Regions from separate parts of the Mesorhizobium sp. CAU 1732 genome, predicted to be linked through region 3. Evidence: riboswitches for the same ligand, from Rfam matches in the RefSeq annotation. Region 3 holds a riboswitch; each other region holds the start of a gene.

Region 1 (10,637 bases), on a different contig from region 3:
CGACCGACACGACGCCCGCCGCATCCGCGAGCACCTGCGCGACCTCCCCGAGCCGAAGTCTGGGCAGGACCTCCACCGATGGAGAGGACATCGCCAGCCGCTCGGCGCGCGCGCGCTCGGCCTCGTTGCCCCATGGCATTTTGATCTGCCAGCCTTCAGAGATCGCAGTCACAATCAACTCCTGCCAGTAATCCTCCGGCCAATGTTTCTCGTGGCGTGTCGTGCCGTGCAGGAAGACGAGGCTGGGCGTGACCTCGGGCTTGGCGGCGAAGTGTCCGGCGATGCCATAGCTCCCCATACCCTCCGGCACATCGTAGCCCAGCGCCTGGGCGAAGAGTTGCCGCACGCGCTCGACGGCGTGCTGGCCCTTGGCGACGGCAAGCGGGCGATCGTAGAAGCGCGCCGCGAGCGGCTCACGCGCCGAAGCGCGATCGAGCCCGAATTTGGGACCCCGCGCAGTGCGCGTGACGAGCACGGCGCTCTTCAGCAAGCCCTGCGCGTCGATAACCGCGTCATACTCTGTCGCCCGCAGCACATCGCGGAACCGCTTCCATTCGCCGCTGCGGATCGTCTGCAAGGGTGACTTTCGCCAACGCCTCAGCGCGACGGAGATCACCCGGTCCACCGCCGGATGCCACGCCGGCACCTCGGCAAACCCTTCCTCCACCACCCAATCGCACCGGATGCCCGGAACCGCCCGTGTCGCGTCGGTCAGCGCGGGCAGCGTGTGGATCACGTCACCCATCGACGACGTCTTGACGACAAGCACCTTCATCGCGCGGGCACCATCTCGTCCAGTGCTTCGTGGACCATGCTCGCGGGAAGCGCCCGCATGCAGTTGTGATGCCCCAGCGGACACTCGCGCTTGAAGCACGGGCTGCAGTCGAGGCCGAGGCGGACGATGCGGCTGGCATCGCTCAAGGGCGGCGTGAAATCGGGCGAGGTCGAGCCGTAGACCGCCACAAGCGGGCGTCCGAGCGCGGCGGCGACATGCATGAGGCCGGAATCGTTGGTGACCACCCCATCCGCCATGGAAAGCAGATCGACCGCTTCGGCGAGCGACGTCTTGCCTGCAAGGTTGTGACAGCGCCGCCGGACTTCCGGCTCGAGATGCGCAAGGATTTCATCGCAGGTCGCGGTGTCGTTTGCGGAGCCGAAGAGCCAGATCTGCTTTCCCGTACCGGCCATGTCGACGATCTCGGCGTACTTCTCGGGCGGCCAGCGCTTCGACACACCGAACTCGGCCCCGGGACACAGCGCCAGCACCGGCACATCCGCTACCAAGCCGAATTTCGCGATCGCCGCGTCGCGATTGCCCTTGTCGGCGACGAGCGACGGATTTGGGTGCGGCTGGGGAAAATCATCCGCGCTGCGCATCGTATCTGCATCGAAGGCGAGCGCGTTGAACCGGTCGACCATCATGGGGAAACGCTGCTTGTCGAGCCGGCGCAGATCGTCGAGCAGGCCGTAGCGCATCTCGCCGCGCCAGCCCGTGCGGCGTGGAATGCCGGCGAACCACGGCACCAGCGCCGATTTGAGCGAGTTTGGCAGCACGATTGCCTGGGAATATCCCTCCCCGCGAAGCGAACGCCCGAAGGCGCGGCGCTGGCCGAGCGCGAGTTCACCACGGTCGAACGGTGTCGCCGTCGCCTTGCGCACCTGCGGCATGCGGGCGAGAAGCGGCAGGCTCCATCCGGGAGCCACGACGTCGATCGTCACGCCCGGGCGCTCGCGCTTCAGCGTCATGAACAGGCTCTGCGCCATCATCATGTCGCCGATCCAGGTCGGTCCGATTATGAGGATCGTGTCGGTCACGAGATCAGGTCCAGCGGGCGTCCGCCTGGGCGCCATTGAAGTCTTTACCCCGGGCAAACGGGTCGGGCGATCGCCACGACGCCCATCTGGCCCTTCTGCGACAGGTTTTCAACCGGTTCCACAATCTCCCGCAGGCCACCGCCATTTCTTTACGAGATTGCGGCGAGGAAACGATCATGTCAGAAGCGTAATAGTTCCGCCGATATTCGAGAGACGATGAGCGAGGATAGTCGATACGCGCTGCCCGCTCGCAGCGGTGAGAAACATCCGTCACCTCTGCGGATAGCGTTTGGCATTTATAGTCTTGCCGTGCGGGGCGGTCTTGAAGACCAGTGCATTCGACTTGCGCGAGAACTGGGTGAACGCGGCCACCAAGTTACCCTGTTTTGCGTCCGGGCTACTGACCCCTTGCCGTCCACGGTGGTCCAGTTGTCGCCGCGCTGGAGACCTCTTTCGAACCATGCCCGAATGCAGCGTTTTGCATATGATTTCGTCAATGCCACAGCCAAAGGCTTCGACAGGACCGTAACCTTCCAGCCCGTACCCCACGCAGACATCCTTTTCTGTGCCGATATGCCCCGAACCAGGGCGACCATACCGGTCTACAAGCGGCTGTCGCGGCGCCACCGGATCATGGCATCGCTGGAGGCGGGCGTATTCGGCATTCAAGCGAAGACACGCATCATTTGCCTGGCTCGCCCGCAAGCGGAAGCCTACATCGCCGCTCACGCGACACCACCGGCCCGCGTCCCGTTGATGCCGCCATCCGTAGACGTAGGCAGACGCCAGCCGGAACGCCGCTCCGCCGGAAATCGTGCCGACCGCCGCGCTGCGCTTGGCCTGTCGAGCACCGATACGGCATGGCTGTGGCTAGGGCTCCAGCCGGAGATAAAGGGGCTTGATCGCGCCGTCGCCGCGCTTGCGCACCATCCTCATGCGCGCCTGCTCGTCGGCGGGTTGTCATCCGGCGATCGTAAAGCGCAGCCCATCCTGCGTCTCGCCGCCGCCGCGGGAGTCAAGCAGCGCATTCAGTGGCTCGGCTACCTCTCCGGCGACCTCTGGCTCGATACGATGGCGGCTGCCGACATGCTTGTTCACCCCGCGCGCGTCGATGTGACGGGGGCCGTCATCCTCGAAGCCCTGATCAACGGACTGCCGGTTGTGACGACGTCCAATTGCGGCTTTGCCGAACATGTCACGCGCAGCGGTGCTGGCCTCGTCGTCGATCAGCCATTTTCGAGCGATGCCCTTGCCGCAGCCATCGGGACCGTCGCGATGAAGGCGGCATCCCTGTCCGAACTGGGTATCGCCTACGGCAGGGAAAACGATCTTTACACCGGCCTGAAGATCGCCGCCGACCTCATCGAAGCCCCGATCTGGCAAACGGCAATGCCAGGCAGCGAAGACACTATTTCGCGCTGAAACGCTCCGCGCGACTTTGTCTCACGCGACAGGGTCCAATTGCGCGCGACCCCTTGGCCAGAAGTCTTGCTTAAAAGCCAGTGGGACGCGTTGACGGCGCATCGCGCGCCCGGTAGTTTCCCGACTGGAACAGGTTCCGCCGCAAGGTGGATGAAAATGGGAACGCGGTACGAACTCCCCAGGGAGATCAAAGCCGCGGCTGCCCCCGCAACTGTAACCGTTGAGCCATCTTCCAGACGCCACTGACCGCAATGGTCGGGAAGGCGGAAGAAAAAGGCGATGACACGGGAGCCAGGAGACCTGCCAGTTCCGGTCACCCATGCTTGGATACGGGGTGTGTCCAGGCGCGGTCGTCCGTCGCGGTGACATTCGAAAAGTGTTGCCGCAGTCCGGAGACGACCGGGGTTCAAGCGCGTCCGCGCGAAACAACCCGCATCGGTTTCAGCCTGTGGTCCCTGACAAATCGGGGGCGGCCGGGGGCTGTCCTCAAGGAACATATGAGGCAGCAATGAAACGGCTTACATTGACGGTGAGCGCACTGGCCATCGGGCTTGGCGGAAGCGCATTCGCGCAGGAAGCGGAGCAGAGCCCGAGCGAGGCGATCGAACTCGAGCGTCTGGTGGTCACGACACCCCTGCGCCGGGAATCGTCGCTGGAGCGCAGCACCTCATCGGTCACGGTCATTCCGGCGGAGCAGATCGAACGGTCGCCTGCTGCCGATCTCCCATCGCTCCTGCGGACCTTTGCCGGTATTACGGTGACATCCAATGGCGGCCTCGGATCGTCCGGTGGCATTTCGCTGCGTGGCGCGAAGCCCGCACAAACCCTGATCCTCATCAATGGCGTCAATACGCGCTCGGCGACATCGGGATCGACGACGCTCTTCACCGTGCCACTTCAGTCGATCGAGCGGATCGAGATCGCCCGCGGTGCCCATTCATCGCAATACGGCTCCGACGCCATAGGCGGCGTCATCAACATCATCACCAAGAGCGGCTCTCCCTGCGTGAACGGCAACAATGTCTGCACGACGGTGACGGCCGGCGTTTCACATCCGTGGGGCGGACATGTCGGAGCCGACGTTCAGGGGCAGACCGAAGACGGATTGAACTTCGTATTCGGCGGTCTCGTGCGGGGCACGAGGGGCTACGACTTTACCACCTGGCCGGTCGAGCTCGACGATGACGGCTTCCTGCAAGGCAGCGGTCATTTCTCGCTCTCGAAGGCCTTCGATTGGGGCGACCTTTACGCGAACGGCGTCTTCTCCCGCGCCCGCACCCAATATGACAGCAGGAACTTTCTCGGCGTCCCATCAGGGGCCAACGAGTCCGATTCCACGGTCTTCGCCGGCAAGGTCGGCACGCGTCTGATCCATACCGACGATTGGGAATCGACCATCGAATTTATTTCGGGCATCGACCATTCGAAGGCGTTCGGCCGGGGCGAGGAATCCCGTTTCGACACCAATCGCTACGGTTTCTTCGCTGCCACCGAAAAATCCTTCGCGACCGGAAATCTGCAGCATGTCCTCAACGGCGGCGTCGAGGTTTATCGCGAGAATGTCGGTCCGAAGGACAGCTACGAGGTCAACGGACGCACGCTGGCCGCAGTCTTCGCGCAGCACCAGCTTGCCTTCGATGCGCTGACCGTGGATCTCGGCATAAGGCATGATCACAACGACCAGTTCGGTGGGGCGACCACTTATAATGTCGGCGCCAGCTACGAGTTCGTACCGGGGCTCGTCGGCCGCGCTTCCTACGCAACCGGCTTTCGCGCACCGACCTTCAACGACCTCTACTGGCCGTTCGATGGGAACCCCGACCTGAAGCCAGAGACATCACGCTCCTACGAAGTCGGTTTGCGGTGGCAGGCTACCGAAGCAACTGTCTTCGATGTCGCCTTCTATCAGCGCTGGGTCCGCGACCAGATCGCCTGGGCGCCGATCGATCCGACCGATCCATTCAGCTTCTGGCAGCCGGCCAATTTCGAGCGCGTCAAGGTCACCGGTTTCGAAGCGTCGATCGACCATCGCTTCAACGAGCGTTGGTTTGCCCGGGGAACGATCGACATTCGCGATCCGCGTGATTCGATAAGCGGCAATTACCTGCCCGGACAGGATCGCTTCAAGGCGTCGGCCGAGGTGACGTTCAGCGCGACCGACAAGTTGGACCTCGGTGCGCGGGTTTCGTTCGCCGCGTCACGCTTCAGCGATGCCGCGAACCTCGTGAAACTGCCCGACTACACGATACTCGATCTGTCGGCGAACTACGCATTCGATGAAGCGTCAGCGCTGAAGGTGTCGATCGAAAACGTCTTTGACGAGGACTACGCCACCGTCAACAACTACCGGGCGCCGGGCCGTACCGTGAACGTCAGCTTCTCGCGGACGTTCTGACCTCATGACGACGCGGCGTCACTCTTTCATGGCTGTTCTCGCCGCCGCCCTGCTCGCCTCGGCGCAGCAGGGCGGCGCGCAGGAACCGCCGCGCCGCGTCGTCTCCATCAACGTCTGCACGGACCAGCTCGCTATGCTGATCGCGGGAGAGGGCCAGATCCACTCGGTGTCCCGTCTCGCGGCCAATCCCGACACATCGACGATGGTCGAGGAAGCCAAAGCCTATCCGGCCAATCACGGGCTGGCCGAGGAGGTCTTCCTGATGAAGCCCGACCTCGTTCTCGCCGGAACCTTTACCGCCCGCACGACCGTCGAGCTTCTTCGGCGGCTCGGCTTCCGCGTCGAGCAATTCGCGCCGGCGAACAATTTCGAGGACATTCGCACCGCGATCACCCGCGTCGGCGACCTGCTCGGCAGGCAGGACCGCGCGGCTGAACTTCTGCGCGCGTTCGACGACGGCGTTGCCGAACTGGCAGCATTGCCACGGTCGGACACGGTCGCGGTGGCCTACTCCTCCAACAGCTACACGACAGGCGCCGGCACGCTGACCAACGCCGTCATGAACGCCGCGGGCCTGACGAACATGGCAGCCGAACAGGGCGTCATGGGCGGGACGCGCATGCCGCTCGAAGCGTTGCTTGCGGGTCACCCCGACCTCGTCGTGACGGGCACCACCAGCTACGACCGGCCAGCTCTGGCGCAGGAGAATTTCGTCCATCCAGCCTTTCGCGCATTCTACGATGCCGGCAAGGTGGTGACGGTGCCGGACAGCCTCTGGATTTGCGGCGCGCCATTCACGTTGGATGCCGTGCGCTTGCTTCGTGATGCAGCGCAGGGCACCAAGGCGCAATGAGAAACCCACCCCGTTTCACTTTGCTGATGGCGCTGCTGGGCGCGCTCACTGCCGGCCTGTTCATGCTGTCGCTGACGGTCGGGCCGGCGGCGATCGGCTTCGGCGACAGCATGCGCGCCCTGTTTTCAGGCGATGCTGGCGAAATCACGCTGATCATGCGGGAAATCCGCCTGCCGCGCGCGATACTGGGGCTGATGATCGGCGCGACGCTCGGCCTGTCGGGCGCGGTTCTGCAGGGCTTCCTGCGCAATCCGCTGGCCGAACCCGGACTTTTGGGTATCAGCGCATCCGCATCGCTTGGCGCGGTGCTCGCGATCTACACCGGCTTCTCTGCGGCCTTCCCGCTTGGCCTCCCGATCGCAGCGCTCGGCGGGGCGGTGGTCGCCGTGCTTCTGGTCCGCGCCATGGCGGGTATCGGCGGCGGAACGCTGACGATCATCCTCGCGGGCGTCGCGATCTCGGCCTTCGCGGGCGCGATGACATCGCTGGCGCTCAATCTCTCGCCCAACCCGTTCGCCGCATTGGAGATCGTCTTCTGGATGCTGGGATCGCTGACTGACCGTTCGATGACCCATGTCTGGCTGGCGGCCCCGTTCATTCTGATCGGCTGGGCGATGCTGGGGGCGCTTGCCCGTCCGCTCGACGCGCTGACGCTTGGCCCCGACGCGGCGTCGAGCATGGGCATCGACATGCGCCGCGTGCAGTTCCTCGCGATCTTCGGTACGGCGGCGTCGGTTGGCGCGGCGACTGCGGTGGCGGGCGCGATCGGCTTCGTCGGCCTCGTCGTGCCGCACATTCTGCGCCCGCTCGTCGGATCGATCCCGTCGCGCCTCCTGCCCGCCAGCGCGCTCGGTGGCGCGTCGGTGCTGCTGGCGGCAGACGTTCTCGTGCGCGTCATCGCTCCTGACCGCGACCTCAAGCTGGGCGTTCTGACGGCGATCGTCGGCGCGCCGTTCTTCCTGTGGCTCGTCTGGCGCACGCGGAGGACCATGCTGTGACCTTGCTGGCGATCTCGGACCTGCGGGCAAGACTCGGCAACACCGATGTACTCGACGGCGTGTCGCTCGAAATCCAGTCGGGCGAGTTCGTCGGGCTGATCGGGCCGAACGGCGCGGGCAAGTCGACGCTCCTGCGGGCCATTCTCGGCCTCACCCCGTCACAGGGCGGCATCGAACTCGCCGGTCGATCGGCGAGCGGGATAGCATCGCGGGACCGCGCGCGGCTCGTCTCCTATCTGCCGCAGGAGCGCGAGATCGCATGGCCGGTGACGGTGCACCGCCTGGTGTCGCTCGGCCGCGCACCCCATCTGCGGGCTTTCGCTTCACAGAGCGTCCACGACCAGCAGGCAATCGTCGAGGCGATGCGCCGGATGGATGTGGCGGCCTTCGCGGAACGGCCCGCAACCGACCTCTCAGGCGGCGAGAAGGCGCGGGTGCTGATCGCGCGCGCACTTGTGCAGGAAGCCCCGCTGATGCTGGCAGACGAGCCGACGGCGGGTCTGGACGCCTCGCATCAGATTGCGCTGATGCGGCTGTTTGCGGAACTCGCCGGTGAAGGCAAGGGCGTGCTGGTGTCGCTGCACGACCTGGGGCTCGCGGCGCGGTGGTGCACGCGGCTGATCCTGATCGACGGCGGCAAGATAGTCGCGCAGGGCACACCTGCCGACGTGCTGTCGCCCGACCGGCTTCGCGATGTCTACGGAATACGCGCCTATGTCGCCGACAGCGACGGGCGCCTCATCGTCCATCCGCTCGATCTCGCCGAGCCCCGGTAGGACGAACGCCTGTCAGGCCCTGACCAGCTTGAGCGGCTTGTCGAACACCGACAGAACGCGGGGAAGCTCGTGGCCCCGCTTCAGGATAAGGCCGTTGGCGGCCACCACCGAAAACGCGCCCTGTTTTCGCGCCAGGGCCGGGGTCTTCACGATCTGGTAGAGCGGCACCTCGCTGGTGCGGCGGAATGCCGAGAACACGGCGCGGTCCCGAAGGTGGTCGATCGCGTAGTCGCGCCATTCTCCGGCGGCGACCATCTCGCCATATATCCTGAGGATCATGTCCAGCTCGCGCCGGTGAAACGTGACCGGCAATGCGTCGCGTTCTCGACGGGCCTCATGGAGGGGGATCAATATCGCGGAATCGTCCCTACCCTCCGCGCCCGTGCCGTGATCGGTCATGCAGCAGCCTTTCGTGACAGTTCGACGACACATGAAAGGTCGCGCGTCACCGGGCCAATTGCAAGCCACTTGTGGCATCCACCGCTCTCGCTGTTCGCGCCCTTGTAACGCTTCGTTACAGCCAGATCACGAACACGCACCACCTGTCTCCATTGGTGATGTTCTGCCACATTCTCGCCTTCTTTTATCCCAGCTACCGCCTCAAAGTCTGGCGAACATCCCCTCGTTGCCTGAGACGGTTCGGTCCGGCATGGCCCTGTAACCCCAAGCCCCCCGCCCACGGGGTCAAGGTCGGATCGAACCAACTCCGGGTCTCAAGACCCCAGATATCGGCAGCAGAACGATCCCAAAGCAAGACAAGAGCCGGCGCCCGGAGAAATTCGGCGTCGGTTTTGTTTTGTCTGCTGCCGCGTCAGCTTTGCGGAACGGTGATGATCGCCGCGCCGAGGATGGGCCCGGGAAGGCCGCCTTTTTTCATCTCCTGGACGAGCACGGCGCAGCCGCCGGATGCCTTCTTGACGATCTCGCTCATCGGCAGTTCGAAGCGCGTCTTCCTGCCGTGCCACATTCCGGCGGTGTGGAAACTTGATACCGAGTTCAGATAGACGAAGGAGCGGCCCTTGTTATCGCCGCGTTTGATCTCGACTTCCGTGGCGGGATCGAAATAGACCAGCACGATCTGCGCCTCGCTGATCTTCCGATCCGAGGCGCCCGTCTCGATAATCACGCTGTCGCCGGAATAGGTCACGTCGACATCGACGGTCATGCCCTCGACGGTGCCCTCCATGCGTTCGATCGCGGCATCGAGCTTCCTGCGCTTGGCGCCGTTCAACTGATGGCGGCCGTTGACGACGGCCTGGGGCGTGTAGACGGATCGATTGCCGAAGGTGCGGCTGTATTCCTGCTGGCGAGCCGTGTTGTCGGGCGTCGCAAGCGTATCGCGCCAGCCGAGATAGTCCCAGTAATCGACATGGTAGGACAGGGCGACGACGTCACCGGACCGGGCGAGTGCGCTGAGGTGTTCGTCCGCGGGCGGGCACGAATTGCACCCCTGGCTTGTAAACAGCTCGACCACGGCACGCGGGCGCTTGACATGATCCCCTGCAGCCGCGCCATAGGGCAGTGCAAAGAGGAAAACGGCCGTCACCAGCCTGAGGTTTCTAAAGCCCACGGAATTTCCCGGTAGTCGTTTCGGATTCAGGCTGGAAGCCCGTCGAAGTCTGCGTACAGATTAGGCAGCACAGGCTTCAACGGAAAGTCACGTTGCGGTGAAACGCTTATACCAAGCCGGCACTATCACGAGAACCGATCATGTTCGATGAACTTCACACCCATCTCGATCTTTATTGCGAGCGGACAGGTCCCGAATTCTGGTCGGAACCGGTCAACGCGCTTACAAACCTGGCCTTCGTCCTCGCCGGGCTCTGGGGCGTCTATGAGGTTCGCAGGCGCGGTACCGGCGCCTTCGCCGAGGCGCTGGCGTGGTGGGCGGTGGCGATCGGCATAGGCTCGTTCCTGTTCCATACCTTCGCCAACCGGCTGACGATGTGGGCCGATATCCTGCCGATTGCGGGCTTTACGCTTGCCTATACATGGTTGAACCTGCGCCGCTTCGTCGGCATGGCATGGCCCAGAGCGCTCGCCGTCTTCATCGGCTTCTACATCACCGCCGCGATCATCACGCTGATGGTCCCCGACTGGCTGCGGGAGGCGACGAATGGCTCGACAGGCTATCTTCCGCCGTTCCTGGCGCTGATCTTCTTCGGCATGGTGGTGATCCGCGCGGGCAACCCGGCCGGCTGGTACAACATCGTCGCGGCGTTGATGTTCTGCGCGTCCGTCACATTCCGGGCTATCGATCCGGTTGTCTGCGAAGCGATGCCGCTGGGCACGCACTTCCTGTGGCACACGATCAACGGATTGATGCTGGGCGTTCTGCTGGCGGCAACGGCGCGATATGGGGCGCCGCGGCGGTAAGC
Region 2 (10,637 bases), 1.6 Mb from region 3:
GGTGACGATGTGATCGCGGCCGCTCCCGACGTGATCCTCGCATCGTGGTGCGGCAAGAAGGTCGTGCCCGACCGGATTCGTCAGCGCCCCGGCTGGCAGGCGATCCCCGCGATCCGCAACGACCGCATCGTCGAGATCAAATCGCCGCTAATCCTCCAGCCCGGTCCTGCGGCGTTGACCGACGGGCTCGACACTATCGTTGCGGCCCTTCACGGCGTCTGAATCATAATCATGAACAGCAAGCTTATATTGACATAAAGATATCCTTATGTGATTTTGTCTCTATGACAGATCATGAACGGCAAGACTCCGCGCTGGACGACCTTTTCGGCCCGCTCGCCACGAAACGCGATGGCAGTGAGGTGCGCGCCGCACTCGAGGCCGCCGCGCGCGAACGCATCCTCATTCTAGACGGTGCTATGGGCACCCAGATCCAGGGGCTCGGCTTCGACGAGGACAAGTTCCGCGGCGACAAGTTCGTCGGTTGCGCCTGCCACCAGCAGGGCAACAACGATCTCCTGATCCTGTCGCAGCCCAAGGCGATCGAGGAAATCCACTACCAGTACGCGATCGCCGGCGCGGACATTATCGAGACCAACACCTTCTCCTCCACCTCCATCGCCCAGGCCGATTACGGCATGGAGGATGCGGTCTACGAATTGAACCGCGACGGCGCGCGGCTGGTTCGGCGCGCTGCGATCCGCGCCGAGCAAAAGGACGGCAAGCGCCGCTTCGTGGCTGGCGCGCTGGGGCCGACGAACCGCACCGCATCCATGTCGCCCGACGTCAACAATCCCGGCTACCGCGCGGTGAGCTTCGACGAGTTGCGCATCGCCTATGGTGAACAGTTGCGCGGCCTGATCGACGGCGGCGCCGACATCATCCTGATCGAGACGATCTTCGACACGCTGAACGCCAAGGCGGCGATCTTCGCCTGCGACGAGATTTTCCGCGAAAAGGGCATCGATCTGCCGATCATGATCTCCGGCACGATCACTGACCTGTCGGGACGGACCCTGTCCGGCCAGACGCCGACGGCCTTCTGGCATTCGATCCGCCACGCGAACCCCATCACCGTGGGTCTCAACTGCGCGCTCGGCGCCGACGCGATGCGCGCGCATCTCGCCGAGATTTCCGGCGTCGCGGATACCTTCGTCTGCGCCTATCCGAATGCCGGCCTGCCGAACGAGTTCGGCCAGTACGACGAAAGCCCCGAATTCATGGCGGCTCAGATCGAGAATTTTGCGCGCGAGGGCCTCGTCAACGTCGTCGGCGGCTGCTGCGGCTCGACGCCGGAGCATATCCGCGCCATCGCCGAGGCGGTCGCCAAATATCCGCCGCGCGAAATCCCGCAAATCGAGCGCCGCATGCGGCTGTCCGGTCTCGAACCCTTCACGCTCACCGACGAAATCCCCTTCGTCAATGTCGGCGAGCGCACGAACGTCACCGGCTCGGCGAAATTCCGCAAGCTCATCACTGCCGCCGACTATTCGGCCGCCCTTGATGTCGCACGCGATCAGGTCGCCAACGGCGCGCAGATCATCGACATCAACATGGACGAGGGTCTGATCGACTCGCAAAAGGCGATGGTCGAGTACCTCAATCTGATCGCGGCCGAGCCCGATATCGCGCGCGTTCCCGTGATGATCGACAGTTCCAAATGGGACATCATCGAAGCCGGCCTGAAATGCGTTCAGGGCAAGCCGCTGGTGAACTCCATCTCCATGAAGGAAGGCGAAGATGCCTTCCTGCACCACGCGCGGCTTGTCCGTGCCTACGGCGCGGCGGTGGTCGTCATGGCCTTCGACGAGGACGGCCAGGCCGACACGCAGGCGCGCAAGGTCGAGATCTGCACCCGCGCCTACAAGCTTCTGACCGAAGAGGCCGGGTTCCCGCCGGAAGACATCATCTTCGATCCGAACGTCTTCGCGGTCGCGACCGGCATCGAGGAGCACGACAATTACGGCGTCGACTTCATCGAGGCCACGCGCGAGATTATCCAGACCCTGCCGCACGTTCACATCTCCGGCGGCGTCTCGAACCTGTCCTTCTCGTTTCGCGGCAATGAGCCGGTTCGCGAGGCGATGCACGCCGTGTTCCTGTACCACGCCATTCAGGTCGGCATGGATATGGGCATCGTCAATGCGGGCCAGCTCGCGGTCTACGAATCGATCGATCCGGAACTTCGCGAGGCCTGCGAGGATGTCGTCCTCAACCGCAAGCCCGCAGCCGGTGGCTCCGCGACCGAGCGTCTGCTCGAACTCGCCGAACGCTTCAAGGGCACAGCGGGCAAGGAAGCCAAGGAACGCGATCTCGCATGGCGCGAATGGCCGGTCGAGAAGCGGATCAGCCATGCGCTTGTCAACGGCATCACCGAGTTCATCGACGCCGACACCGAGGAAGCCCGACTGAACGCGGAACGGCCGCTGCACGTCATCGAAGGCCCGCTGATGGCGGGCATGAACGTGGTCGGCGACCTCTTCGGTGCGGGCAAGATGTTCCTGCCGCAGGTGGTCAAGTCGGCCCGCGTGATGAAGCAGGCCGTGGCCGGTCTCCTGCCGCATATGGAAGCCGAAAAACTCGCCAATGCCGCCAAGGGCATCGACAATGGCGAGCGCCAGACGGCCGGCAAGATCCTGATGGCGACGGTGAAGGGCGACGTCCACGACATCGGCAAGAACATCGTCGGCGTCGTGCTCGCCTGTAACAATTACGAGATCATCGATCTCGGCGTCATGGTTCCGGCGGCGAAAATCCTGCAGACCGCGAGGGACGAGAAGGTCGACATCATCGGTTTGTCAGGCCTGATCACGCCGTCGCTCGACGAGATGGCCCATGTGGCTGCCGAGATGGAGCGCGAAGGCTTCGACATTCCGCTGCTGATCGGCGGGGCGACGACGAGCCGTGTCCACACGGCGGTGAAAATCCATCCGCGCTATGCGCGCGGCCAGGCGGTCTACGTCACGGATGCGAGCCGCGCGGTGGGCGTCGTCTCGTCGCTTCTGTCCAACGAGGCGAGGGGCGGCTACGTCGAGACGGTGCGCGCCGAGTACAAGAAGGTCGCCGACGCCCATGCGCGATCCGAAGCCGACAAGCAGCGCCTGCCGCTCGCCAAGGCGCGGGCGAATGCCCACAGCATCGACTGGTCGGCATACGAGCCGCCGAAGCCGTCTTTCCTGGGCGTCAAGGTGTTCGAGGACTGGGATCTGGCGGAACTCGCCCGCTACATCGACTGGACGCCGTTCTTCCAGACATGGGAGATGAAGGGGCGTTATCCGAAAATCCTCGAGGACGAGGCGCAAGGCCCGGCGGCCCGCCAGTTGTTCGAGGACGCGCAGGCGATGCTGAAGCAGATCATCGATGAGCGATGGTTCGCGCCGAAGGGCGTGATCGGTTTCTGGCCGGCTAATTCCGTGGGCGACGACATCAGGCTTTTCACGGACGACACGCGCAACAGCGAACTCGCCACCTTCTTCACGCTGCGCCAGCAGCTCGCGAAGCGCGATGGCCGGGCAAATGTCGCCCTGTCGGATTTCGTGGCTCCGCGGGAAAGCGGCAAGGCGGACTATCTTGGCGGCTTCATCGTGACGGCCGGCATCGAGGAGGTCGCGATCGCCGAACGCTTCGAGCGTGCGAACGACGACTATTCGTCGATCCTGGTGAAGGCGCTGGCCGACCGTTTCGCAGAGGCTTTCGCCGAGCGTCTTCATGAGCGGGTTCGCAAGGAATACTGGGGCTATGCGCCCGATGAAGCGCTGATGCCCGACGATCTGATCGGCGAGCCCTATCGCGGCATCAGGCCCGCACCGGGCTATCCCGCGCAGCCCGACCATACCGAGAAGACGACCTTGTTCAGGCTCCTCGACGGCGAGAAGAACGCCGGCGTCAGCCTGACGGAGAGCTTTGCCATGTGGCCGGGCTCGTCTGTGTCCGGCATGTATCTGGCGCATCCCGAAAGCTATTATTTCGGCGTCGCCAAGGTCGAGCGTGACCAGGTCGAGGACTACGCGGCGCGCAAGGACATGGCGCTTGCCGACGTCGAGCGCTGGCTCGGCCCGATCCTCAATTACGTGCCCGCGCAATATGCCGAGGCGGCGGAATAGCGACGCCTTTGCAACACCATCTGGAGTGGCGGTCTCTCTGTCGTCTTTGCGCTTGGCCGATGTCGTTTTCGTATGACCGGAATCGGCGGGACGATGGTTAGATCGTGATGCTTAAGGTGCTCGTCCGTTTCGGGCGAGAGAATTGGGAAGCCGGTTCAATGCCGGCGCTGCCCCCGCAACGGTAGCGAAGCGTGAAGTCTCGACGGGAGCCACTGGGCAGTTGCCTGGGAAGGTGTCGGGGCGGTCCGGCAGGACAGCTTCGAAGCCCGGAAACCAGCCTTGAGCGGAATGAACTCGACTGATCGCGGTGGGCGGTCAAGCGGTGAATAGTCACGCTCGGGCCGGTTTCGGTCACGCGTGATCATTCCCCCCTGAAATCACCACCAGTTCAGTCCTTGCAATGTTGAGGACAGGACATGGATGCGCGCAACGACATGATGAGACGGCTGAAAAGCCGCCGCGAAGGCTTTTCGCTCGAGCAGCCTTTCTACACCGACCCTGACTATTTTAAGCTCGACATGGAGCTGATCTGGTATCGCGACTGGCTCTTCATCGGCCATGATTGCGAACTCCCCAGGCCGGGCAGCTTCATCACCGTCCAGGTCGGCACCTATCCGGTCGTGCTTGTTCGCGACCAGAAGGGCGACATCCGTGCCTTTCACAATTCCTGCCGCCATCGCGGCAGCCGTGTCTGCAACACAGCGAAGGGAACCGCCGCCAAGCTGGTCTGCCCCTACCATCAGTGGACCTACGATCTTGACGGCCAGCTCGTCTTCGCCCGCCAGATGGCGGAGGGTTTCGACAAGAGCGATTTCAGCCTGAAGCCGGTCGCGTGCGAGAGCGTCGGCGGCTACGTGTTCATCTGCCTCGCCGATCAGCCGGCGGATTTCGCACCCATGCGCGCGATGATCGAGCCGTATCTGCTGCCGCATCGCCTGAGCGAGGCGAAAATCGCCTTCGAAAGCACGATCGTCGAGAAGGGCAACTGGAAGCTCGTCTGGGAAAACAACCGCGAGTGCTACCACTGCGCGGCCAACCATCCCGAACTCTGCAAGACCTTCCCCGAGGCGCCGACGGTCACCGGCGTCAACGGTGCGGAGAGCGATCCCGAAATGGTCGAGCACTGGCGGAAATGCGAAGCTGCCGGCCTGCCGAGCAGGTTCCGCATCGATCCCGCCGGCCAGTATCGCGCGACGCGCGCGCCGCTGCTGCGCGATGCGGTGAGCTACACCATGTCGGGCAAGCGGGCGGTGAGGAAGAACCTCTCCGACAGCGTCTCGACCGAGAAGATCGGCTCTCTGCTTCTCTATCACTACCCCACGACCTGGAACCACATTCTCGGCGACCACGCGGTCACCTTCCGCGTGCTGCCGATCAGCCCGACCGAGACCGCGGTGACGACGAAATGGCTGGTTCACAAGGATGCCGTCGAGGGCGTCGATTACACTCTCGAAGAGCTGACGCATGTCTGGACCGAGACCAACGACCAGGATCGGCGGATCGTCGAGGAGAACGCGTTCGGCATCCTGTCGCCCGCCTACGAGCCCGGCCCGTATTCGGAACTGCATGAGGGCGGCGTGATCCAGTTCGTCGAATGGTACGCCAACTTCATGGGGCCGAGGCTCGCCGAAGGCGATCGCCCGGCGCTGCGCAGCGTGGCGTGAGGCGGCTACGATGAACGCCATGACGGAACTCGGCCTCTATCGCCACCTCGATGAGATGACGCCCTGGAACGACAAGCTCCAGGTTCTGGAATGTATCGGGGTGGTCGAGGAGGCGCCGGACGTCAGGACGTTCACCTTCCGCTCGGACAACCAGACCTGGTTCCGGTACATGCCGGGCCAGTTCATCACGCTGGAAATCCCGCTTGGCGACGAACCGCTGATGCGCACCTACACGCTGTCCACCAGCCCGTCGCGGCCATTCTCGATCGCGGTCACCGTCAAGGCGCAGGCCGGCAGCATCGGTACGCGCTGGATGTTCGACAATCTGAAGCCGGGCGAGCACATCAAGGCATACGGACCGGCCGGCACGTTCTCGCTGCACCAGCATCCGGCCGCAAAGTATCTGTTCGTGTCGGCCGGCTCCGGCATCACGCCGATGATGTCGATGCTGCGCTGGCTGAACGACTGCACGCCCTGGACCGACGTCTCCTTCGTGAACTGCGCGCGCAGGCCCGAAGAAATCATCTTCCGCAAGGAACTGGAACTGCTCGGCAGCCGTATGCCGGGCCTGTCGCTGGGCTTCTTGATCGAGGAACGCTCAAGCCGCGAAGGCTGGTTCGGCCATATTGGCCGGATCGATGCGGTGCGCCTGCCGCTGCTCGCGCCCGATTTCCGCGAACGTGAGATTTTCTGCTGCGGCCCTGAGCCCTTCATGCGCGCGGTGCGCGAGATGCTCTCCGCGTCTGGCTTCGACATGGCGCACTACCATCAGGAGAGCTTTGCCGCGCCGCATATCGAGGAGATCACCGCATCGCTGGAGGCCGCTGCCGAGAGCGACCAGGCTGCTGTCCTTGAGGCGGCGAACCCGATCCGTTTCGCGTTCTCCGACGTCGAGGCCGACTGCATCGCCGGGCAGACCGTGCTCCAGACCGCGCGTGCGTCGGGCGTCCGGATACCCGCCGCCTGCGAGTTCGGTCTCTGCGGCACCTGCAAAGTGAAGAAGGTCTCGGGCGAGGTCGAAATGAGCCACAATGGCGGCATCCTCGACCACGAAATCGACGACGGCTTCATCCTCGCCTGCTGCTCGAAGCCGCTGTCGGCGATCGAGATCGAGGCCTAGACCGGATGGGCTTTCAGCCCGCCATGGCGTCGGGGACGACCACGAGCTTGCCGACGAAACCCTTCGAGACGAAATCCGCCTGCGCCCGATGGAAATCGGAGAGGCGGTAGACGCCGCCGACGAGTGGGCGGATTTTCTTGTCCTCGATATAGCGCACGATGCGGCGGAAGTCCGCGCGCGTGCCCTGGCTGGACCCATGGAGCTGGAGCTGCTTCAGGTACATCGTCCGCAGATCGAGTTGAACGACCGGTCCCGCGATCGCGCCGGCGGTCGTGTAGCGTCCCTCGGGTCGCAGGATACGCAGCAGGTCATTGAAGATTGCGCCTCCGACGAGATCGGCGACCACATCGACAGGCTTCCCGCCCGTGGCCGCATGCACCGTTTCCATCAGGTCGCCCTCGCCGCGCGTCACTACGGCCTGCGCGCCGATGTCGAGCAGCGCCTGCTCCTTGCCCTTTCCGACGACCGCATAAGGGATCGCCCCGCGCGCGCGGGCCAGTTGCACGATGCCTGAGCCCACGCCGCCCGATGCACCGGTGACGAGGACCCGTTCGCCGGCCTTGAGGCCTGCGCGCTCCAGCATCTGCTCGCCGGTCAGGTAGGCGCAGCAGAAGGTGGCAAGCTCGATGTCCGTCAGGTCCGTATCGACGACATGCGCATTCTCGGTAGGCAGCGCCTGATACTCGGCGTAGCCGCCGTCCCGGCCATGGCCCATATAGTCGATGTCGGCGAGCGAATCGTCATCGCGGTTGTAGATCGAGAAGTCGACCATCACGCGCTCGCCGATGCGCGCGGCCGACACGCCGTTGCCCACCGCCACGATGGTCCCGACGCTGTCGGTACCTTGAATGCGCGGGAAGGTCAGCGTGTTTCCCTGCCGTCGCCAGGTCGAGACGGCGGCCGGATCGTCTTCCCGGCCATAGGCTCCTTCCCGAACCCACACGTCCGTATTGTTCATGCCGCACGCAGAAACCTTGATCACCACCTCGCCGGGAGCGGGCGAGGGGACGGGTACGTCCTCGCGATAGACAAGCTTTTCAGGGCCGCCATGCCCGGTGAGCAGAACGGCGCGCATGGTGGCGGGGAGGGAGGATGTGGCGGGCATTTTATTCGTCTCGTTTGTTCGAAGTAGCACCCCCCCTGTCCATTCGGGCCACCTCTCCCCTATCCGGGGGACCCAAGCTGGAAAGCGCCGGCCTTGCGGCAGGCATTTCCTCTCCCCTGGGCAGGGGGGAGAGGTGGACCTGCGAAGTCGGGACGGAGTGGGGGGGCTGGATTTGAGCTCAGATGTTCGCAAACACGCTCTTCACCGCATCCGCAGTCGCAGTGACGACCGTATCGGCTTCCTCGCGCGTCAGGCAGAGCGGCGGCGCGAAGCCGAGAATGTCGCCCTGTGGCATCGCTCGGCCGATGACGCCACGCTCGGCGAGCGCGGTTGCAATCTGCGGCCCGATCTTCTGCGACGCGTCGAAGAAGACCCGGTCGTCCTTGTCCGATACGAACTCGACCGCCGCCATCAGCCCGTCGCCGCGAACCTCGCCGACATTGGCGTGGTTGCCGACGGCGTCCGCCAGCGCCTTGCGGAAATAGGCGCCGGTCTCGCCCGCATTGGTGACGAGATCCATCGAGTCGATAAGCTCCAGATTGGCGACGCCGGCCGCCGCGCAGATCGGATGCGCCGAATAGGTCCAGCCATGGCCGAGCGAGCCGAGCTTGTCGGAGCCTTCCACGAGAACCTTCCACATGCTGTCGCGAACGATGACGCCCGAAAGCGGTGCGTAGGCCGACGTCAGGCCCTTGGCGATCGTGATCAGGTCGGGCTTCATGCCGTAATGATCCGAGCCGAACATCGTGCCCAGGCGCCCGAAGCCGGTCACGACTTCGTCTGCGACCAGCAGCACGTCGTACTTCGTCAACACGGCCTGGATCTTCTGCCAGTAGCCGGCGGGCGGCGGCACGATGCCGCCGGTGCCCAAAATCGGCTCGCCGATGAACGCGGCGACCGTGTCCGGACCTTCGGCCAGGATCATTTCTTCCAGCCTGTCGGCGCAATGTTGCGAGAACTGCTCTTCCGACATCGACCGGTCTTCGCGGCGGAAATAATAGGGCGCTTCGGTGTGCAGGATCGGTGCGCGCGGCAGGTCGAACGCGTTGTGAAAAAGTTCGAGCCCGGTCAGCGAACCCGTCATGACGCCCGATCCGTGATAGCCGCGCCAGCGCGAGATGATCTTCTTCTTCTCAGGCCTGCCCAGCACGTTGTTGTAGTACCAGATCAGCTTGATGTTGGTCTCGTTGGCGTCCGATCCCGAAAGACCGAAATAAACGCGGCTCATGCCCTCGGGCGCACGGTCGATGATCATCTTGGCAAGCGTGATCGACGCTTCCGTGCCGTGCCCGACATAGGCGTGGTAGTAGGCGAGTTCCCTTGCCTGCGCGGCGATCGCATCGGCGATCTCGGTGCGGCCATAGCCGACATTCACGCAATAAAGCCCGGCGAACGCATCGAGGCTCGTCTTGCCGTTTGTATCGGTGATGTAGACGCCTTCGCCGCCTGCGATCACCCGCGTGGGAGATTCGCCGCGCGCATGCGTGCCCATATGCGTCGATGGGTGGAAGAAATGGTCGCGGTCCCAGGCGGCAAGTTCGTTGGACTGGTCGAGCATGGTCTTTTCCCTTTTTGTCATGCTGCGTCGAGGCAGAGATATTTGAGGTCCGTGAAGGCTTCGAGGCCGTGGCGCGAGCCTTCGCGACCGAGGCCGGACTGTTTCACGCCGCCGAATGGCACTGGCGCGCCGGTGATCTTCACACGATTGATCGCGACCATGCCGTAATCGAGCGCGCGGCCCATGCGAAGCTGGCGCGCGCCGTTCTCGGTCACGACATAGGCGACGAGGCCGTATTCCGTGTCGTTCGCCCGCGCGACGATTTCCGCCTCGCTGTCGAAGGGCGTGATCGCCGCGACGGGGCCGAACGTCTCCTCACGCATGATCAGCGCATTGTCGGGCACGTCCGCAAGCACCGTCGGCTGGAAGAACAGCGGCCCGGCAAAATGGCGCGAACCGCCCGCGAGGCAGCGCGCGCCGTGGGCGATGGCGTCGGCAACCTGTTCTTCGACCTTGGCGACGCTTCGGGCATGCATCAGTGGACCGATCGCGACGCCGTCTTCCAGCCCGTGTCCGATCTTCATAGCGGCAACACGCTCGGCAAACGCCGCGCAGAATGCGTCATAGACCGCGCGCTCGACATAGATCCGGTTCGCCGCCAGGCAGTCCTGCCCGGACGTGGCGAATTTCGCGTCGATCGCGATGCCGACCGCCCGATCGATGTCCGCGTCGGCGAAGACGATCAGCGGTGCGTGTCCGCCCAGTTCCATGACAAGGCGTTTCATCGTGCCGGCGCATTGCCCCGCGATCAGCCTGCCGATTTCGGTGGAGCCGGTGAAGCTCATGGCGCGAACCCGCGCATCCTCGCACATCCGCGCGACAATGGTCGCCGCATCGCCTGTCACGATGTTGAAAACGCCCGCCGGCACTCCGGCACGCTCGCCGAGCTCGGCCAAAGCCAATGCGGAAAGCGGCGTCTCGGAGGACGGATGCGCCACGATCGTGCATCCGGAAGCGAGTGCTGCGGCGGCCTTGCGCGTCAGCATGGCGGACGGAAAATTCCAGGGCGTGACGATGCCGACCACGCCGACAGGCTCGCGCCTCACGATCATTTCAGCGCCCGGCAAATGGCTGGTCACGCTCTCCG
Region 3 (10,637 bases):
GAGGCCGGTGGCATCGGTTTCGACATTCGCCGGGGTGAGATTGGTCGGCATGGATTTCGGTTCTGACCAGTCGAGCATTTTGTTATTCTCCTTGGAATTTTCTTGAAGCGACGGCGCTGCCCCTCATCCGCCCTTCGGGCACCTTCTCCCCGTGAACGGGGAGAAGGGAGGAGCGGAGCCGTCGCGGCCAATCCCCCTTCTCCCCGCCTGCGGGGAGAAGGTCCCGGCAGGGGGATGAGGGGCAGCGCGGACCTTGCGCGATCAGGCCCCTACTGGCAGGCCTCGCACTCGGGATCGTCGATGGCGCAGGCTTTGCCCCATGCCGCATCCGGATTGATCGCAATCGGCGCAGCAGCCGGCTTGGCGACGGCAACAGCCGACACCGCGTTGAGCTTGCCGTCGGTACCCTTCAGCGTCGACTTTTCCACATGCGTCGCGGAGCGCGAGCGCAAATAGTAGGTCGTCTTGAGACCCTTCTTCCACGCGAAGCGATAGAGCTCGTCCAGCTTCTTGCCGCTCGGGTTGGCGATGTAGAGGTTGAGCGACTGCGCCTGGTCGATCCACTTCTGACGGCGCGAGGCCGCTTCGATCAGCCACGCCGAGTCGATCTCGAAAGCGGTCGCATAGATCGCCTTCAAATCGTCGGGGATACGGTCGATCTGGCCGATGGACCCGTCGAAATATTTCAGGTCCGACACCATCACCTCGTCCCACAGGCCGCGCTGCTTCAAATCATGAACCAGTTGCGCATTCACCACCGTGAAGTCGCCCGACATGTTCGATTTGACGAACAGGTTCTGATAGGCGGGCTCGATCGACTGCGACACGCCGCAGATGTTGGAGATCGTCGCCGTCGGCGCGATCGCCATCGTGTTGGAGTTGCGCATGCCGGTCTTCTTCACCCGTTTGCGCAAGGCGTCCCAGTCGAGCGTCGAGCCATCGTCCATGTCCACGCCGGGGCGTGCATCCTCGAGCAGCTTGATCGAATCGATCGGCAGGATGCCCTTCGACCACAGAGAACCCTCGAAGCTCGCATAGCGCCCACGCTCTGCGGCGAGATCGACCGAGGCCGAAATCGTGTGGTAGCTGATCGCTTCCATGCTGCGGTCGGCGAACGCGATGGCCGCATCCGACGAATAGGCGATGCGCAGCTTCTGCAACGCATCCTGAAAACCCATCAGGCCCAGACCGACCGGGCGGTGCTGCAAATTGGAACGGCGCGCCTCGGGGATGGTGTAGAAATTGATGTCGATGACGTTGTCGAGCATCCGCATCGCGGTGCCGACGGACTTCGCCAGCCGGTCGAGATCGAGACCCTTTTCCGTCACGTGGTTGAACAGGTTGACGGAGCCCAGATTGCACACCGCAACTTCGTCCTTCGACGTGTTGAGCGTGATCTCCGTGCACAAATTGGACGAGTGCACCACGCCGATATGGCCCTGCGGCGAGCGGATGTTGCACGGGTCCTTGAACGTCACCCACGGATGCCCGGTCTCGAACAGCATGGTCAGCATCTTGCGCCACAGATCGAGCGCGCGGACCTTGCGGGACACTCGCAACCCACCGGCGGCAGCCTGGGCTTCATAGGCCTCGTAAGCCTTCTTGAACGGCGTGCCGTAGAGGTCGTGCAAATCCGGCGTCTCGTCGGGCGAAAACAGCGTCCACTCGCCATCGCTCTCGACACGCTCCATGAACAGGTCCGGCACCCAGTTGGCGGTGTTCATGTCGTGCGTGCGGCGGCGGTCGTCGCCGGTGTTCTTGCGCAGATCGAGGAATTCCTCGATGTCGACGTGCCACGTCTCCAGATAGGCGCAAACCGCTCCCTTGCGCTTGCCGCCCTGGTTAACGGCGATGGCCGTGTCGTTGGCAACCTTCAGGAACGGCACGACGCCCTGGCTCTCGCCATTGGTGCCCTTGATGTGGGAGCCGAGGCCCCGCACCGGCGTCCAGTCATTGCCGAGACCACCGGAATATTTTGCCAGCAAAGCGTTGTCCTTGACGCCCTTGAAGATCGCGTCGAGGTCGTCGCCGATGGTCGTCAGGAAGCACGAGGACAATTGCGGCCGCGTCGTGCCGGAGTTGAACAGCGTCGGCGTCGAGGCCATGAAATCGAACGACGACAGAAGGTCGTAGAACTCGATCGCCCTGCCCTCACGGTCGATTTCGCGGATCGCCAGCCCCATCGCGACGCGCATGAAGAACGCCTGCGGCAGTTCGAAACGCTTGCCCTTGGTGTGCAGGAAGTAGCGGTCGTACAGCGTCTGGAGGCCGAGATACTGGAAGTTCAGGTCGCGTTCCGGCTTCAAGGCTGCGCCAAGCCGCGCGAGATCGAAACGTGCGAGCTCCGGGTCGATCAGTTCGGCCTCGATGCCGACGCGGATGAAGTCGGGAAAATAGGTCGCGTAGCGCGCGCCCATCTCCGCCTGTGTTGCCTGCTCAGGTCGCGCCGACACGAACGACAGCGCCTCGCGCCGCAGCCGGTCCATCAGCAGCCGCGCGGACACGAACGCGTAGTTCGGCTCCTGCTCGACCAGCGTGCGCGCGGCCAGGATCGGCGCAAGCGACAGCTCGTCCAGGGTGATGCCGTCATAAAGGTTACGCCGCGCCTCGGCGATGATCGGCGCCGATGAAACCGCGTCGAGCCCATCGCAGGCTTCCTCGACGATACGCGCCAGACGAACTTCATCCAGCGGCGCGAGCGTGCCGTCCTCGCCCTTCACCTGCAACGCAGATGCAACCGGGGCTGCGGCAAGGGCCTTCTCTGCTGCACGCTCCCGCGCGCGCTCGTCACGGTACAGCACATAGGCGCGCGCAACCTTGTGGTGCTCGCTGCGCATCAGTGCCAGTTCCACCTGGTCCTGCACGTCCTCGATGTGGAACAGGCGTCCCTCGCCGACGCGGCGCGTCAGGGCCGACACGACCTCGTCGGTCAGCTCGACGACCACATCGTGCACGCGGCGCGAGCCGGCCGCCGTCGATCCTTCCACGGCGAGGAACGCCTTGGTCAGCGCGACGGTGATCTTGGAGGCGTCGAAGGGCGTCACGCCGCCATTGCGACGGATGACGCGATAGCCGGGTTCGGTGGCTGGGCGCGTCGGATCGGAAATCATCTCTGGAACCGGAACGGTCCCATTCGTCTGGAAGGTCGAAGTCGCCGGCATTCTTATCCCCGTGGCGTTGTGGGCGGGGATGGCAAAGGATGCGGGACGGCGCGAAGCGGCACAGGCCGCCTTCATGCCAGCGCACCACCAGGACACCCCGCCCGAGGTTCGATCAAGCTGTCAGGGCAGGTCTCCTGGCTCGCAGGTCATCGCTTTCGTCGGCCTTCCCGGTGCCCGAGGCACCAGTGGCATAACTCGACGCAAGCTCTCTGCTTACAGTTGCGGGGGCAGCTCCGGCTTTCCCTGAAACGGGGCACCGGCTTCCCTCTTAGCTCCCGAACCAACGTGATTCGGAAGAACCATGACGACTACATCTAGCGGCTATCGCGGTGCGGCTGTCAATTTGTTGCGGGCATTTTCGGGCGCTCGTCCACATCCCGCATCGATGCCGCGGCGATTCGGAACCACCGTCGCCCAAAACCGTTTTCCAAACCCACGTCAGGAGACACCCATGGCAGACAATGATTCCCCACGCACATCCGCAGCCGACAAGCAGGACGCGCTCGAAAAACAGATCGCGCAGATGCGCCGCGAAATCAGTTCGCTGAAACGCTCGCTTGCCGCGCGCGCCGAAGACGCCGCCGACGAAGTGTCCGACTGGATGGACACGGCCTCCGACAAGGCCAGCCGCGCGGCCTCCGCGATCAAATCGCAGGCGCAGGACGTTTCCGGCGTGGTGCAGGCGAACCCGGTGACCTTTTCCGCGACGGCGCTGGTGTTCGGCGCACTCGGCTTCCTGCTCGGCATGGCCGCGGCTCAGGCCGACACCCACAGCCACCGCCGCTGGTACTGAGGCCCGATTGGACCGGGCCTGATCTGGCCCAATCGGAAATCGTTCTGGATCAGCGAGAAATGCAAAAGCGCTGGTTGAACGCGGGTCGCCGCAGACCCATTTCAGCGTCGCACGGGGTCTTTCCTCCCATTGGCCCCGTGCGTTCCCCTCTGGAGGTTTTGACCTTCACACCTCGGCCAGGCATTCGTGTCTGGCCTTTTTCTTTGGGCCATTGTCGCGTCTGCTCGGCGCCGCAAGACACCCCTCGATTCACATCGTGACATAGTCGCCACGCCTCTCTCCGGACGTATCGCAAGACGGGGGACGACGTCGAAAATTAACCATTTGTTAACCATTCGACCGATATCCCTCGGCTACGAAAAATTAACAAAGATGTCCGAAGTGTTAACTGAAGCCCGGCCGATCCGCCTCAAGGGTCGCTCATTCCTCGCGCTCGTCCTGACGCCAGAACTGCCCTTCGACGGCTGGCTGGCGCGCCTCGACGATCTGGCGGCCCGTTCCGCTGGGTTTTTCCTGCGCAGGCCCATCGTTCTGGATGTCGACGGGCTCGACATCGACCGGGCGCAACTGCGCGAGCTGGTCGAACAGCTCGGCACCCGCAACGTGCGAATCATGGGCATCGAAGGCGCGCGGGCCTCGCTGCTCGACGGCGGCCTGCCGCCTGCCATGACCGACGGCCGTCCGGCCTCCGATTTCGAGGCGCCCGTCGCCGACGATGGCGATGCGGCAGAGGCCGAAACCGATGAAGCCGCACCCGCCTACACCGCGCAGGTCGGCAAGGCCGTGCCGTCGCTGGTCGTCACCCAGCCGGTGCGCTCCGGCCAGTCGCTGATATTCCCGGAAGGCGACGTCACGATCGTCGGGTCGGTCGCCTCGGGCGCGGAAGTCGTCGCCGGCGGCTCGATCCACGTCTACGGAACGCTGCGGGGACGCGCGCTGGCGGGCACGATGGGTGACGCCGCGGCACGCATCTTCTGCCGCAAGCTCGAGGCCGAGCTGATCGCGATCGACGGCTTCTACAAGACGGCCGAGGACATGGAGCCAGGATTGCGCGGCCAGGCCGTCCAGATCTGGCTCGAAGGCGAGACGATTTTGGCGGGAACACTGGGCTGAGCCGATGGCGGAACAAGAACAACAGGAGAGGTCTATGGGCAAGGTAATCGTGGTCACATCGGGCAAGGGCGGCGTCGGCAAGACGACGTCGGCCGCCGCACTGGGCGCAGCCCTTGCGCAGACCGGCGACAAGGTCGCGGTCGTGGATTTCGACGTCGGACTGCGCAATCTCGACCTCGTGATGGGCGCCGAGCGGCGCGTCGTCTACGATCTGGTCAACGTCATCCAGGGCGAAGCCAAGCTGACGCAGGCGCTGATCCGCGACAAGCGCGTGGAAACGCTGTTCCTGCTGCCGGCCTCGCAGACCCGCGACAAGGACAACCTCACGCCGGAGGGCGTCGAGAAGGTCATCGCCGCGCTCAAGAAGGCCTTCGACTGGGTGATCTGCGACAGCCCCGCCGGCATCGAGCGCGGCGCGACCCTGGCCATGCGCCATGCCGACATCGCCATCGTGGTGACCAACCCTGAAGTCTCGTCGGTGCGCGATTCGGACCGCATCATCGGCCTGCTCGATTCCAAGACGCTCAAGGCCGAGAATGGCGAGCAGATCGAAAAGCACCTGTTGCTGACCCGCTACGATCCGGCCCGCGCCGAGCGCGGCGACATGCTGAAGGTCGACGACGTGCTCGAAATCCTGTCGATCCCGCTGCTCGGCATCATCCCCGAGAGCATGGACGTGCTGCGCGCATCGAATGTCGGCTCGCCCGTGACGCTGGCCGATGGAAACAGCGCGCCGGCAAAGGCTTATTTCGACGCGGTGCGGCGTTTGAAGGGCGAAACCGTTCCGATCAGCATTCCGGGCGAAAAGCGCGGCTTCTTCGGCAAGATCTTCGGGAGGAAAGCGGCATGAACCTGTTCGGTTTCTTTTCGCGTCCCCAGTCGTCGGCGCCTGCCGCGCGGGAGCGCCTGCAGGTCCTGCTCGCGCATGAACGTGCGTCGGTCGGCGATTCGGACCTCGTCACCAAGCTTCGCGACGAAATCCTCAAGGTCATCGCGAAGCACATGAAAATCGACGACGAAAAGGTCAGCGTGAAGATGGAACGCGGCGACAAGGTCTCGACGCTGGCCGTTGATGTCGAAATCCCGTTCAACGCCGGCAAGAAGAAGGCGGCCTGACGGGCCGCCTCGCGCACAGGAACGCCACAACCGCTGATCGACAAGGAGAACCATCATGACCCGACTCGCACTTCTCGAACGGCTCAAGACGCTCCAGCAAACGCCAGCGCACCAGAAGCGTGACATCACCACGGTGAGCGCGCTTCTCTCCAACGAGGCGCTGGCCCGGCACGTCGAGCACTGCGAAGTGGCCGCCGGCGCTTCCGCCTCGCGCGATGCTGCAAGCAACAAGGCACCGCAGCCGCGCCCGCACTGATCAGATCGCCGAGCGATCCCGCCAGCGCGTGAGCGATGCCGCGAGCCGGTCGAAGGCCGCGTCGTCGCCGGGAAGGCCGAACCGCAGCGCATCGTCCATCGCGTCGAAATTCCGCACCAGAATGCCGTTGCGCCCGAGCTGATCGTAGATCGACGGCGCGTGCGGTGTCCTGACGAAGCGGTAGAGGCTGGTCCCGCCCGCAACCGTCAATCCGGACTGCAGAAGCAGCGCATCGAGCCGTGAGGCGTCGTGCGCGAGGCGCTGGCGCATCCGGGCCTGCCAATCCATATCCGCAAGCGCCATGCGGCCATAGGCGAGCGCCGGCCCTGCGACCGCCCATGGCCCGAGACGGGACCGCAGCTTGGACGCGACCGGCTCGGCGGCGAGCGCGAAGCCCAGCCGCACGCCTGCAAGGCCGAAGAACTTGCCGAAGGAGCGCAGCACGACGAGGCCTCCCTGCCCCACATTTCCGGCCACGCTCCGGTCGCGCGGGCCGACTTCCATGAACGCCTCGTCCACGACGAGCAGCCCGCCCTTGCGGTGCAGATGGCGCGCGAGGTCCAGAAGCATGTCGCGCTCGATGACCCGCCCGTCGGGATTGTTCGGATTGACCACGATCGCGAGATCGGCGTCGAAGAGACGCGCGACGTCGGTGACCTCGGAAACGCCGTGCCCGACAAGACGCGCCGCCCGTGCGTGCTCCGCATAGGTGGGCGACAGCACGGCCGCCCTGCCCTGCCCGGCCAGTTCCATCACCAGCGGCAGCAGGATCTGCGTGCCTGGCGCGGCGACCACCATCCGGGGCGACGGCGCGCCGTAACACGCAGCAGCGATCGTGTTCAGCTCCGCGACGTCCGCCGCCTCCGGCAGTCTCGTGAAGGCATCGGCCGGCAGGTCCGTGAGCGGATAGGCATGCGGATTGATGCCGGTCGACAGATCGAGCCACGGCGTCGGCGCATCCGGGAACAGTGCCGCCGCCGGCGCGAGACTGCCGCCGTGATCGGAGATGTCGTCAATATGCTCGTCCATGCCGGCCCCGCTTCGTCAGCCCGCGCCATACCAGATTTCCGCGCCGCGTTACGATAGGCATTTCCCGGCTCGATCTTTCCGCCGCGCCGTCACGGCCAGCCGCGCACATGGTCGATGAGCGCGCGAAGCTTCGGCGCCATGTTCCGCCGCTGCGGATAATAGAGGTAGAAGCCCGGAAAGGGCGGCAGGAAGTCCTCCAGCAGCCAGACGAGCTCGCCTCGCTCGACATAGGGCCGGAACGTCTCCCGTGGCGCGAAGGTGAGCCCCGCGCCGGCCAGCGCCGCGCGCAGCATCAGGCGCAGATCGTTCGTGGTGATCTGCGGCTCGACCGCGACATCGAAGGGAACCCCGTTCTCCTCGAACTCCCAGCGATGGGGCGCGACATTCGGCGCTGGACGCCAGCCGATGCAGCGATGATCGATCAGGTCGCGCGGATGGCTTGGTCCGCCATGGGCCGCCAGATAAGCCGGCGTGGCCACGACCGCTTCGCGCTGTTCGCCGCCCACCGGCACGGCGATCATGTCCTGCTCGATCACTTCGCCCAGCCGCACGCCCGCATCGAACCCCGCTGCCACGATGTCGAATTCCGCGTCGGTCACCGTCACATCGATGGTGACCTGCGGATGCGCCGCCGCGAAGCTTGCGAGCAGCGGTCCCGACAGGAACTCCTCGGCGATCGAAGTGACGGCGAGCCTCAGGAGCCCGCGCGGCTGGTCTTCCGACGCCAGATGCTCCAGTGCGGCCGAAATATCCGCCATCGGCCGCGACAGCGCCTCGCGCAACCGCTCGCCCGCCTCGGTCAGCCGCACCGCGCGGGTGGTGCGCGTCACCAGCGCCGTGCCGATCGCATCCTCGAGCCGCCGGATGCCCTGGCTGACGGCGGAGCGCGTCACGCCCAGCCGATCGGCGGCGGCGCGGAAATTGTGCTCCTCCGCGACGGCCTGAAACAGCGGCAGCAGGTTCATGTCGATGTTCATTGTCAAGCACTACTAACCGGCCAGTCCATGAATGGATGGATACAAGCGACAGCGCAAAAGGTCCACCTTCCGCCTGCAACACGGAAGGAAGCACTTCATGGACAAGATCATACTGGTCACCGGCGCATCGGGCGGGATCGGCGAGGGCATCGCCCGCGAGCTGGCCGCGCATGGCGCAACCGTCCTTCTCGGCGCCCGGCGGCTCGACCGCGTCGAAGCGATCGCCGCCGAGATACGCAGCGCAGGCGGCGCGGCGCAGGCCCGCGTGCTCGACGTCGCGGATCGGTCTTCGATGGCCGCTTTCGCACAGGCAGCGCTCGACCTTTGGGGCCGCATCGACGTGCTGGTGAACAATGCCGGCATCATGCCGCTCTCGCCGCTGTCCGCCGGAAAGCAGGACGAATGGGAGCGCATGGTCGATGTGAACATCAAGGGCGTGCTCTGGGGCATCGGCGCGGTGCTGCCGGCGATGGAACGGCAGGGCAGCGGCCAGATCATCAACATCGGCTCGATCGGCGCGCTGCACGTCGTGCCCACGGCGGCGGTGTACTGCGCCACGAAATTCGCAGTCCGCGCCATCTCCGACGGGCTGCGCCAGGAGAACACGAAAATCCGCGTCACCTGCGTCAATCCCGGCGTCGTCGAAAGCGACCTGGCGTCGACGATCACCCATGAGGAGACGATGGCCGTGATGGACGAATACCGCGCCATCGCCTTGCAGCCCGCCGATATCGCGCTGGCGGTGCGGCAGGTGATCGAGGCGCCGGCAAGCGTCGATACGACCGAGATTACCATCCGGCCGACTGCCTCTCCGCAGTGACGGCCATACCATTACCATCCCTGAACCCCACTGAAAGGAACCGAGAGATGACATCTTTCCGCATTGCCTGCCGCATGACGCAGACCGCATCGGCCGCGCTGATCGGGCTTGCCCTGCTGGCGTGCCCCGCGTCGGCGACAACCGAAAGCGCAGGCACTGCTGCCCGCAACGAAACGATCGTGCGGCAGGCCTTCGACAACTGGGTGGACGGCGGAAACGTCTTCGCCGAACTCCTGGCCTCCGACGTGAGTTGGACGATCCATGGCTCCGGTCCGGTCGCAGGCACCTACACCAGCATCGAAGACTTCGTCGAAGATGCATCCCTCCCGCTGATCAGCCGGCTTTCAACCCCGCTGGTCCCCGAGGTTCACGACATCTGGGCGGTCGGCGACACCGTGATCATCCGCTTCGACGGCTCGGCCACCACGACCTCCGGCGCGCCCTACGCCAACCAGTTCGTCTGGATTTTTCGGATGACCGACGGCGTCGTGACGGAGGCGGAAGCCTTCCTCGACCTCGTCGCCTATGGCGAGGTCGTGGACAACAATGAACCGCGCGCCGAGTAAGGCCTCAAACGGCAATCCGGAGACAGGACCATGCACAAACCCTTGGCGACACTCATGGCCGTTGCGCTGCTCGGCCAGGTGGCCTCGGCACAGGAGACGGATACGGTGACCCCACACCCCTATGTCGGCATGTGGGTCACCGAAGACGGCCGCATCCGCCACGAACTCTTGCCCAACAACCGATACGTCGAAGCCCGCGGCAGTCGCGAACGCGCTTATGAAGGGCGCTACGAGGTGACCGGGACCCATATCGAATATTGGGACGACACGGGCTTTACGGCGGATGGAGACTTCATCGACGGCGTGCTGCATCATGCCGGGATGATCCTGTACCGGCGCTAGATCGCCCGTGCCGAACGATAAACGGGCCTGCGTTCATGACGCGGGCCCGAAGTCTATGGCGCGGTCGACCGGCTTCGCGTTTACCGCTGTCCCGTGTGGCCCGGTCGCATCCGGTGCAGCCGCCCCGGTGCGCAAAAGCCCCCTCCCCTATCCATCAATGCGATGAATCGATCGGCCGTGATCGATTCAGAATAGGCGTTGGACGCGACCTGCTTTGCCCCGCGAGAATCGCGGCATGGCCGACAGACATCAAACCCCTCTCCATCTTCGCCGCGTCGACGCGTCCTGCAACATGCAGCGCTTCTATGCCCTGTCGATCCAGCCGACGCTGTTCGGCGAAACATCGGTGATGCGCAACTGGGGCCGCATCGGCACGAGAGGCCAGTGCAAGGTGGAGACGTTTGACGACCCGCTTGAGGCGGCACATATGCTGGCTCGGCTCGACCGAACCAAGCGCCGCCGGG

What was found. A riboswitch is a leader RNA that binds a small molecule or an ion and turns the genes downstream of it on or off. The one in region 3 is predicted to bind cobalamin.
Region 1: linked by a shared signal. The riboswitch ahead of AAFN55_RS20425 (TonB-dependent receptor) and the one ahead of AAFN55_RS11840 (ribonucleoside-diphosphate reductase subunit alpha) in region 3 are both predicted to bind cobalamin.
Region 2: linked by a shared signal. The riboswitch ahead of AAFN55_RS03950 (aromatic ring-hydroxylating dioxygenase subunit alpha) and the one ahead of AAFN55_RS11840 (ribonucleoside-diphosphate reductase subunit alpha) in region 3 are both predicted to bind cobalamin.

The regions. Positions count from the first base shown of each region.
Region 1 covers NZ_JBDQQR010000002.1:572,779-583,415, forward strand. Annotated here, with positions in the region: gene rfaC (lipopolysaccharide heptosyltransferase RfaC) at 1-775, opposite strand, end outside; gene waaF (lipopolysaccharide heptosyltransferase II) at 772-1,815, opposite strand; gene AAFN55_RS20420 (glycosyltransferase family 4 protein) at 2,032-3,237, shown strand; cobalamin riboswitch at 3,352-3,560, shown strand; gene AAFN55_RS20425 (TonB-dependent receptor) at 3,746-5,632, shown strand; gene AAFN55_RS20430 (ABC transporter substrate-binding protein) at 5,661-6,485, shown strand; gene AAFN55_RS20435 (iron ABC transporter permease) at 6,482-7,483, shown strand; gene AAFN55_RS20440 (ABC transporter ATP-binding protein) at 7,480-8,259, shown strand; gene AAFN55_RS20445 (DUF2794 domain-containing protein) at 8,272-8,658, opposite strand; gene AAFN55_RS20450 (DUF1223 domain-containing protein) at 9,071-9,829, opposite strand; gene AAFN55_RS20455 (ceramidase domain-containing protein) at 9,970-10,635, shown strand.
Region 2 covers NZ_JBDQQR010000001.1:768,482-779,118, forward strand. Annotated here, with positions in the region: gene AAFN55_RS03940 (cobalamin-binding protein) at 1-222, shown strand, start outside; gene metH (methionine synthase) at 285-4,103, shown strand; cobalamin riboswitch at 4,201-4,400, shown strand; gene AAFN55_RS03950 (aromatic ring-hydroxylating dioxygenase subunit alpha) at 4,520-5,767, shown strand; gene AAFN55_RS03955 (hybrid-cluster NAD(P)-dependent oxidoreductase) at 5,787-6,887, shown strand; gene AAFN55_RS03960 (alcohol dehydrogenase family protein) at 6,901-7,992, opposite strand; gene AAFN55_RS03965 (aspartate aminotransferase family protein) at 8,171-9,550, opposite strand; gene AAFN55_RS03970 (NAD-dependent succinate-semialdehyde dehydrogenase) at 9,568-10,637, opposite strand, start outside.
Region 3 covers NZ_JBDQQR010000001.1:2,412,461-2,423,097, forward strand. Annotated here, with positions in the region: gene AAFN55_RS11835 (ribonucleotide-diphosphate reductase subunit beta) at 1-78, opposite strand, end outside; gene AAFN55_RS11840 (ribonucleoside-diphosphate reductase subunit alpha) at 270-3,110, opposite strand; cobalamin riboswitch at 3,268-3,480, opposite strand; gene AAFN55_RS11845 (hypothetical protein) at 3,613-3,954, shown strand; gene minC (septum site-determining protein MinC) at 4,327-5,067, shown strand; gene minD (septum site-determining protein MinD) at 5,102-5,917, shown strand; gene minE (cell division topological specificity factor MinE) at 5,914-6,183, shown strand; gene AAFN55_RS11865 (hypothetical protein) at 6,239-6,439, shown strand; gene cobD (threonine-phosphate decarboxylase CobD) at 6,440-7,468, opposite strand; gene AAFN55_RS11875 (LysR family transcriptional regulator) at 7,558-8,445, opposite strand; gene AAFN55_RS11880 (SDR family oxidoreductase) at 8,543-9,265, shown strand; gene AAFN55_RS11885 (nuclear transport factor 2 family protein) at 9,313-9,831, shown strand; gene AAFN55_RS11890 (Atu4866 domain-containing protein) at 9,862-10,173, shown strand; gene AAFN55_RS11895 (WGR domain-containing protein) at 10,409-10,637, shown strand, end outside.